One region of the Streptomyces sp. NPDC000075 genome, then DNA from elsewhere that is predicted to be linked to it. Evidence: riboswitches for the same ligand, from Rfam matches in the RefSeq annotation. Region 1 holds a riboswitch; the other holds the start of a gene.

Region 1 (4,297 bases):
GTCGTTGACGTAGACGTTCACGAAGCGGCGCAGCTTGCCCTGGTCGTCCAGGACGCGCGCGGCGATGCCCGGGTGGTTCGCCTCCAGGGAGTCGATGACCTCCGCGAGGGTCGTGCCCTCGGCCGGGACCTCGGCGGCGCCGCCGGTGTAGGTGCGCAGGATGGTGGGGATGCGGACGTTGACGCTCATGGCGCTACCGCCTTTCCGTGTAGTACGAGGGAAGGGTCAGGCCAGGCCGGCGGCGCGGAACGCGTCCAGGCTCGGGCGGATGGTGGCGGTCTGGCCGGTGCCGGACACCGCCTCCAGGGTCTTGAGGCCGTCACCGGTGTTCAGGACCACGGTGGTCAGCGAGGGGTCGAGCTGCCCGTTCTCGATGAGCTTCTTCGTCACGCCGACGGTCACGCCGCCCGCGGTCTCGGCGAAGATGCCCTCGGTCTGCGCCAGGATCCGGATGGCCTCGACGACCTGCTCGTCGTTGACGTCCTCGACGAAGCCGCCGGTGCGGCGCGCGATGTCGAGCACGTACGGGCCGTCCGCCGGGTTGCCGATGGCCAGGGACTTGGCAATGGTGTTCGGCTTCTGCGGGCGGACCACGTCGTGACCCGCCTTGAAGGCGGTGGACACCGGGGAACAGCCCTCGGCCTGGGCGCCGAAGATCTTGTACGGCTTGTCCTCGACCAGCCCGAGCTTGATCAGCTCCTGGAGACCCTTGTCGATCTTGGTGAGCTGTGAGCCGGACGCGATCGGGATGACGATCTGGTCGGGCAGCCGCCAGCCGAGCTGCTCGCAGATCTCGTACGCCAGGGTCTTGGAGCCCTCGCCGTAGTAGGGGCGCAGGTTGACGTTGACGAAGCCCCAGCCCTCGCCCAGCGGGTCCCCGATGAGCTCGGAGCAGAAGCGGTTCACGTCGTCGTAGTTGCCCTCGATGCCGACCAGGTCGCCACCGTAGACACCGGCCATGACGACCTTGCCCTGCTCCAGGTCGTGCGGGATGAACACGCAGGAGCGGAAGCCGGCGCGGGCGGCCGCGGCGCCGACGGCACCGGCCAGGTTGCCCGTGGAGGAGCAGGAGAGGGTGGTGTAGCCGAAGGCGCGGGCGGCCTCGACGGCGATCGCGACGACGCGGTCCTTGAAGGAGTGCGTCGGGTTGCCGGAGTCGTCCTTGACGTAAAGCTTGCCGGTGACGCCCAGCTCCTTGGCCAGGTTCCGCGCGTCCACCAGCTTGGTGAAGCCGGGGTTCAGGCTCGGCTTGGACGCCACGTCCGCGGGGACGGGCAGCAGCGGCGCGTAACGCCAGATGTTGTTCGGGCCGGCCTCGATCGCCGCGCGCAGGGCCTCCGGGTCACCGGCGGGCAGCTCGTAGGCCACCTCCAGCGGACCGAAACACTCGACGCAGGCGAAGACGGGGCCGAGCTCGAAACGGGTGCCGCACTCACGACAGGAAAGGCCGGTGGCGGGGCCGAGATCGACGGATCCGGCGGCGGCGGAGGCGTTTGCAGAGGTGGCGACAGACTGTGCAGCCATGATGGCGAGGCCCTTTCTCCTCATCTTCCCCATGGCGCACTTCGCCATGAGACGGAATTGGCACCTTCCCTAGCCGGGGACCCCGCGGGATGCGTATCGCATCGCGAGAACCGACTGGAGGGTTGCCGGGGCTTCAACGGGCCGTGTCCCTCTGCCCCTCTGGATGAGCGGTATGGCACCGGCATACGCGCTCGATGGCGCGCCGGTGCGTTTGTTGCGGGGCCCCCGGCATGCGGTGGGCCTTCGCGTTGTTCAAGACTGTAACCGAAGGGGCGGCTGGTTGAGACAGTCGTCCGAACCGCGAGATGGATCACAATTCGGCCGAAAAGCGCCGGGTGTGGTGCCGCGGCCGACTAGCCGGGGAGTGCTGAGAGTGCTGGATGAGGTGGAGCGCTGGCTGGCCGACCGCTCCTGGTCCGCCGCCGACCGACCGCTCGACCAGCTCCTGGAGCGCAAACGGGCGACCGGGACCACGGTGAGCGTGGTGCTGCCCGCGCTCGACGAGGAGGCCACGGTCGGAGAGATCGTCGAGGTGATCCGGCGCGATCTGATCGAGGCCCCGCCGGTCCCCCTGGTGGACGAGCTGGTGGTGGTCGACTCCGGGTCCGCCGACCGCACCGCCGAGGTCGCGGCCAAGGCCGGCGCCCGCGTCGTGCACCGGGACGAGATCCTGCCCCGCGTCCCCGCCGTACGCGGCAAGGGCGAGGTGCTGTGGCGCTCCCTGCTGGCCACCACCGGGGACGTCGTCTGCTTCATCGACGCCGACCTGCGCGACTTCTCGTCCGCCTTCGTCTCCGGGATCGTCGGCCCGCTGCTGACCGACCCGCAGGTGCAGTTCGTCAAGGCCATGTACGACCGCCCCCTCGGGGACGCCCCCGGCCAGGGCGGACGCGTCACCGAGCTGGTGGCGCGCCCCCTGCTCAACCTCCACTGGCCGCAGCTGGCCGGCTTCGTCCAGCCCCTCGGCGGCGAGTACGCCGTACGCCGCTCCCTGCTGGAGCGCCTGCCCTTCCCCGTCGGGTACGGGGTCGAGCTCGGCCTGCTCGTCGACGCCCTGCACACCGTCGGCCTGGACGCCATGGCCCAGGTGGACGTCGGGGTCCGGCTGCACAAGCACCAGAGCGGGCAGGCGCTCGGCCGGATGGCCGCCGCGATCTACCGCACCGCCCAGCTGCGGCTCTCGCGCGGACACCTCGTACGGCCCGAGCTCACCCAGTTCGAGAGGGGGCCGGACGGGTTCGTTCCGCGCACCTACCCCGTGGACACGGAGGAGCGGCCGCCGATGCTGGAGATCGAGGAGTACGCGGTCCGGCGCGTGGCGTGAGCCCGTACCGCCCGGCGGCCGGCTTGACCGGCGCGTGACGAACCGGGCATTTCCCGGACGTTTGAGCGAGGAGACCCCGGGCTAGGTTCGCGGCATGGCTTCTCAGGTACTCGTCGCCGCCAACCGCGGCCCGCTCTCGTACGCCCTCGCCGCCGACGGCACGCTCAGCGCCCGGCGCGGCGGGGGCGGTCTGGTCTCCGGCCTGTCCGCGGCCCTCGCGGCACAGCCGGAGGCCCTGTGGATCTGCGCGGCCCTCTCCGACGCCGACCGCGAAGCGGTCCGGCGGGGGGTCTCCGAGCCCGGCGTGCGGATGCTGGACATCGACCCCGCGGTGTACGACGACGCGTACAACGGCATCGCGAACTCGGTGCTCTGGTTCACCCACCACCACCTCTACGACGTCCCCCGCGAGCCCGTCTTCGACGCGGAGTTCCGGCGGCGCTGGGACTCGTACACCGCCTACAACCAGGCCTTCGCCGAAGCGCTGGCCGAGGAGGCGGCGCCGGGCGCGCGCGTCCTCGTCCAGGACTACCACCTGGCCCTGGTCCCGGGGGCCCTGCGGGAGCTGCGCCCGGACCTGCGGATCGCGCACTTCACGCACACCCCGTGGGCCTCCCCCGACTTCCTGCACATGCTCCCCGACGACGTCCGCAGCCGGCTGGTGTGGGGCATGCTCGGCGCCGACCAGCTGGGCTTCCACACCGCGGCCTGGGCCGCCGCCTTCATCAGCGGCGCGACGGTGGACGACGTGCACGGCGTCGCGGACGGGTTCGTCCCCCGCGAGGACCACCAGGGCGGCGTCCACCACCGCAGGCTGACGGCGGACGGCCGGTACACGCAGCTGCGCTTCACCGGGGTCGGCCAGTACCCCCTGGGTGTGGACGGCGACGACCTGCGGGCACTCGCCCACCGGCCGGAGGTCGACGACAAGCTTGCGGGGCTGCGCGCGGAGGTCGGGAACCGCAAGACGATCGTGCGGGTGGACCGCACCGAGCTGTCGAAGAACATCCTGCGGGGGCTGCTGGCGTACCGGGAGCTGCTGACCGTCCACCCGGAGTGGCGGGGCCGGGTGGTCCACCTGGCGTCGGCGTACCCCTCCCGCCAGGACCTGGAGGTCTACCGGAACTACACCGCCTCGGTCACGTCCCTGGCCGCCGACATCAACGCCGAGTTCGGGACGGACGACTGGCAGCCGGTGCTCGTCTCCGTCCAGGACGACTTCGCGCGGTCCCTGGCGGCGTACCGGATGGCTGACGTGGCGCTGATCAACCCGGTGCGGGACGGCATGAACCTGGTCGCCAAGGAGATCCCGGTCGTGTCGGAGGCGGGCTGCGTCCTGGTCCTGTCGACGGGGGCGGGCGCCTACGAGGAACTCCGCCAGGACGCTCTGACGGTCAACCCGTACGACGTCACGGCCACGGCCGAAGCCCTCCACACGGCCCTGACGAT
Region 2 (4,297 bases), on a different contig from region 1:
TTCTTCCACCCGAGCATGAACGAGGTCGTGTACCACGGCTCGTACGTGCCGATGCAGGGCGTCCAGATGTCCGAGGCCTTCGCCTCGACCCTGGACATCAGCTTCGACGTCCGCGGCGGTCTGCTCATCCGGCAGATCCACCACTGGTCGGCGCTGATCTTCGTCGCCGCGATGGTCGTGCACATGATGCGCGTCTTCTTCACCGGCGCGTTCCGCAAGCCGCGTGAGGTCAACTGGATCTTCGGCTTCCTGCTGCTGGTCCTCGGCATGTTCACCGGTTTCACCGGTTACTCCCTGCCGGACGACCTGCTCTCGGGCACCGGTGTCCGCTTCATGGAGGGCGCGATCCTGTCCGTGCCGATCGTCGGCACGTACCTGTCGTTCTTCCTCTTCGGCGGCGAGTTCCCCGGCGGCGACTTCGTCGCCCGGTTCTACTCGATCCACATCCTGCTGCTGCCCGGCATCATGATGGGCCTGCTGGTGGCCCACCTGATCCTGGTCTTCTACCACAAGCACACCCAGTTCGCGGGTCCCGGCAAGACGAACAACAACGTCGTCGGCATGCCGCTGCTGCCGGTCTACATGGCCAAGGCCGGAGGCTTCTTCTTCCTGGTCTTCGGTGTCATCGCGGCCATCGCGGCGCTCGCCTCGATCAACCCGATCTGGGCGCTCGGCCCGTACCGCCCGGACCACGTGTCCACCGGTGCGCAGCCCGACTGGTACATGGGTATGCCGGAAGGCCTGATCCGTGCCATGCCCGGCTGGGAGATCAACCTGTGGGGCCACACGCTCGTCCTGGGCGTGTTCATCCCGCTGCTGCTCTTCCCGCTGGTCCTCGGCGCGATCGCCGTCTGGCCGTTCATCGAGTCCTGGGTCACCGGCGACAAGCGCGAGCACCACATCCTGGACCGCCCGCGCAACGTCCCGACCCGTACGGCCTTCGGTGTCGCCTGGATCGCGGAGTACATCGTGCTCCTCATCGGCGGCGGCAACGACATGTTCGCCCAGTACTTCCACCTGTCGATCAACTCGATCACCTGGTTCGTCCGGATCGGCTTCTTCGTCGTCCCGGTCCTGGCCTTCATCGCCACCAAGCGGATCTGCCTCGGCCTCCAGCGCCGGGACCACGACAAGGTGCTGCACGGTCGCGAGACCGGCATCATCAAGCGTCTGCCGCACGGGGAGTTCGTCGAGGTCCACGAGCCGCTCCCGCAGGGCAAGCTGCACACGCTCACCTCGCACGAGCAGTACAAGCCGCTCGAGCTCGGCCCGACGGTCGACGAGAACGGCGTGGAGCGCAAGGTGACGCGCGGCGAGAAGCTGCGCGCGAAGCTCAGCAAGGGCTTCTACGCGGAGGGCAACCAGATTCCGAAGCCCACCGCCGAGGAGTACAAGGAGATCCAGTCGGGCCACGGCCACCACTGATCTCCGGCATGACCGCTTGAGGGATTGACCCACGTCAATCCTGGTGTCGCCACGGCAAGAGCCCCCGTCCAGTGTCTGGACGGGGGCTCATTGCCGTCTCCGGGGCTGGATAGGCTGAGATCCTCACCGGATCGACGTGAGATCCCCGACGAGCAGCAGGAGCTGACCATGAACGTTGCGACCCCGGCAGGCGGCGACAGCGTGGCGGCCCGCAGCTGGCCGGGCATCCTGGAAGCCCTGCTCAGCGGCCGCGACCTCACCACGGACGACACCGCCTGGGCGATGGAGCGGATCATGCGGGGCGAGGCCACCGACGCGCAGATCGCGGGCTTCGCGGTGGCCCTGCGGGCCAAGGGCGAGACCGTGGGGGAGTACTCCGGCCTGGTCCGGACGATGTACGCCCACGCCAACCTGATCGAGGTACCCGGGCGGACCGTGGACATCGTCGGCACCGGCGGAGACGGCGCCAAGACCGTCAACATCTCCACCATGTCCGCCATCGTGGCCGCCGGCGCGGGCGCGAAGGTCGTCAAGCACGGCAACCGGGCCGCCTCCTCCGCCAGCGGCTCCTCCGACGTCCTGGAGAAGCTCGGCGTCAACCTGGGCCTGACCCCGCAGCGGGTGGCGCAGGTCGCCGAGGAGGCCGGCATCACCTTCTGCGCCGCGGTGGTCTTCCACCCCGCCCTGCGGTACGCCGCCTCGGCCCGCCGGGACCTCGGGGTGCGCACCGCCTTCAACGGCCTCGGCCCGCTCACCAACCCCGCCCGGGTCACCGCGCAGGCGGTGGGCGTCGCGGACCCCCGGCTGGCCCCGATCATGGCCGGAGTGCTCGCCGAGCGCGGCACCTCCGCCCTCGTCTTCCGCGGCGACGACGGCCTGGACGAGCTGACCACCACCGGGACCTCCCGGGTGTGGTGGGTGCGCGACGGCGGGATCACCGAGCACGCCTTCGACCCGCGCGACGTGGGCATCGAGACCGTCGACATCTCCGCCCTGCGCGGCGGCGACCCCTCGTACAACGCCGACGTCGCCCGCCGGCTGCTGGCCGGTGAGACGGGTCCGGTGCGCGACGCCGTCCTGCTGAACTCGGCGTCCGCCCTGGTCGCCCTGGACCCGGGCACCGGCTCGCTGGAGGAGCGGCTGTCGGCGGGCATCGCCCGCGCGGCCGAGTCCATCGACTCGGGCGCCGCCCGGGCCGCGCTGGAACGCTGGGTGGCGGCCAGCAACGCCTGACCCTTCCGACGAGGCCCCGGTCCACGATGTGGACCGGGGTCTTGCGTTCCGGAGATCGTGTGGCAGGATGCTCTCCAAGGTCACGAGTGACAGCGTTATGGCCCCGGCTCGCTGTCCGGCAACCCTCCTTCCGTGGCGGGGTGCCCCGGGTGATGACCAGGTCGTAGGCAGCAAGGCCTACGGCAAGCGCGGATCCCTCGACACCAGGGGTCCTGGTCTCTCGAGGAGCGTTTTCCGTGAGCAAGCGAATGCGATAGGGCGACTCCGCCCCTACTTCACCCCTCGGAACAGGGTCCCTTCCGCGTACCCGCATCCCTTCCGAGGCCCTTCCCGTACCCCTGACGGCCGACGCCGACGACGCGCGCCGCCGTACCCGCGTACGGGCACACCGAAGCCATTCAGCCCTGCCTGCCGGGAGATTCCGCCATGTCCGCATCCCTGAACGCCGCCGCCACCGCCGCCTGCGCCGCCACCGCCGAGGTCCCCGCCTGTGCCGAGCCGCTGCCCGTGCTCGGCCGGGACGTCACCGTCCCGCTCGTCACCGGCGGCGAGGTCACCTACGCGGCCCTGGACTACGCGGCCAGCGCCCCGGCGCTCCAGCGGGTCTGGGACGACGTGGCCGCGTACGCCCCGTACTACGGCAGCGTCCACCGCGGTGCCGGCTACCTCTCGCAGCTCTCCACCGACCTCTTCGAGCAGAGCCGGGCCACCGTCGCGGAGTTCCTCGACTGCCGTGCGGGCGACCAGGTGGTCTTCACCCGGTCCACCACCGACTCCCTCAACCTCCTCGCCGCCGTCCTCCCGGCCGACTGCCAGGTGTTCGTCTTCGAGACCGAGCACCACGCCTCGCTGCTGCCCTGGGGCGACGCGCAGGTCACCTACCTCAACGCCCCGCGCACCCCGGCCGAGGCCGTCGCCACCCTGGAGCGGGCGCTGGCCGACCGCAACCCTTACGGCCCGGCCCTGGTCTGCGTCACCGGCGCGTCCAACGTCACCGGTGAGCTGTGGCCGGTCAAGGAGCTGGCCGCCGCCGCGCACGCCCACGGCGCGCGGATCGTGCTGGACGCCGCCCAGCTGGCGCCCCACCACCCCGTCTCCGTGCGGAAGCTGGACGTGGACTGGGTCGCCTTCTCCGGGCACAAGCTGTACGCGCCCTTCGGCTCGGGCGTCCTCGCCGGCCGCGCCGACTGGCTCCAGGAGGCCGCCCCGTACCTCGCCGGGGGCGGCGCCTCCCGCAAGGTGGCGCGCCGCGAGGACGGCGGCGTCGACGTCGAGTGGCACACCACGGCCGCCCGCCACGAGGCCGGCTCCCCGAACGTCATCGGCGTCTACTCCATCGCCTCCGCCTGCCGGGCGCTGAACGAGGCCGGGTTCGAGAGCCTCGTCGCCCGCGAGCGGCACCTCATCGCGAAGGTCCGCGAGGGCCTGGCGGAGGTCCCGGCGGTGCGGGTGCTGTCCCTGTTCGGCGACGACGCCCCGCGCGTCGGCGTCATCTCGTTCGTGGTCGACGGCTGGAACAGCTCGCACTTCGCTGCGGCGCTGTCGGCGGAGTACGGGATCGGGGTGCGTGACGGCCTGTTCTGCGCCCACCCGCTGGTCCGCACCCTGCTCGGCAGCGAGCCGCAGGCCCAGGGCGAGT

The links. Region 1 has a riboswitch for S-adenosylmethionine ahead of thrC (threonine synthase). Riboswitches for the same ligand answer to the same signal wherever they lie in the genome.
Region 2: it holds a riboswitch for S-adenosylmethionine, as region 1 does, so the genes downstream of both, ABT403_RS25760 (aminotransferase class V-fold PLP-dependent enzyme) here and thrC (threonine synthase) in region 1, are expected to answer to the same signal.

What each region holds. Positions count from the first base shown of each region.
Region 1 covers NZ_JBEPFL010000019.1:42,115-46,411, forward strand. Annotated here, with positions in the region: gene ABT403_RS22185 (MoaD/ThiS family protein) at 1-189, opposite strand, end outside; gene thrC (threonine synthase) at 226-1,548, opposite strand; SAM riboswitch class I at 1,542-1,694, opposite strand; gene ABT403_RS22195 (glucosyl-3-phosphoglycerate synthase) at 1,898-2,848, shown strand; gene ABT403_RS22200 (alpha,alpha-trehalose-phosphate synthase (UDP-forming)) at 2,943-4,297, shown strand, end outside.
Region 2 covers NZ_JBEPFL010000024.1:113,040-117,336, reverse strand. Annotated here, with positions in the region: gene qcrB (cytochrome bc1 complex cytochrome b subunit) at 1-1,425, shown strand, start outside; gene trpD (anthranilate phosphoribosyltransferase) at 1,594-2,658, shown strand; SAM riboswitch class IV at 2,737-2,853, shown strand; gene ABT403_RS25760 (aminotransferase class V-fold PLP-dependent enzyme) at 3,085-4,297, shown strand, end outside.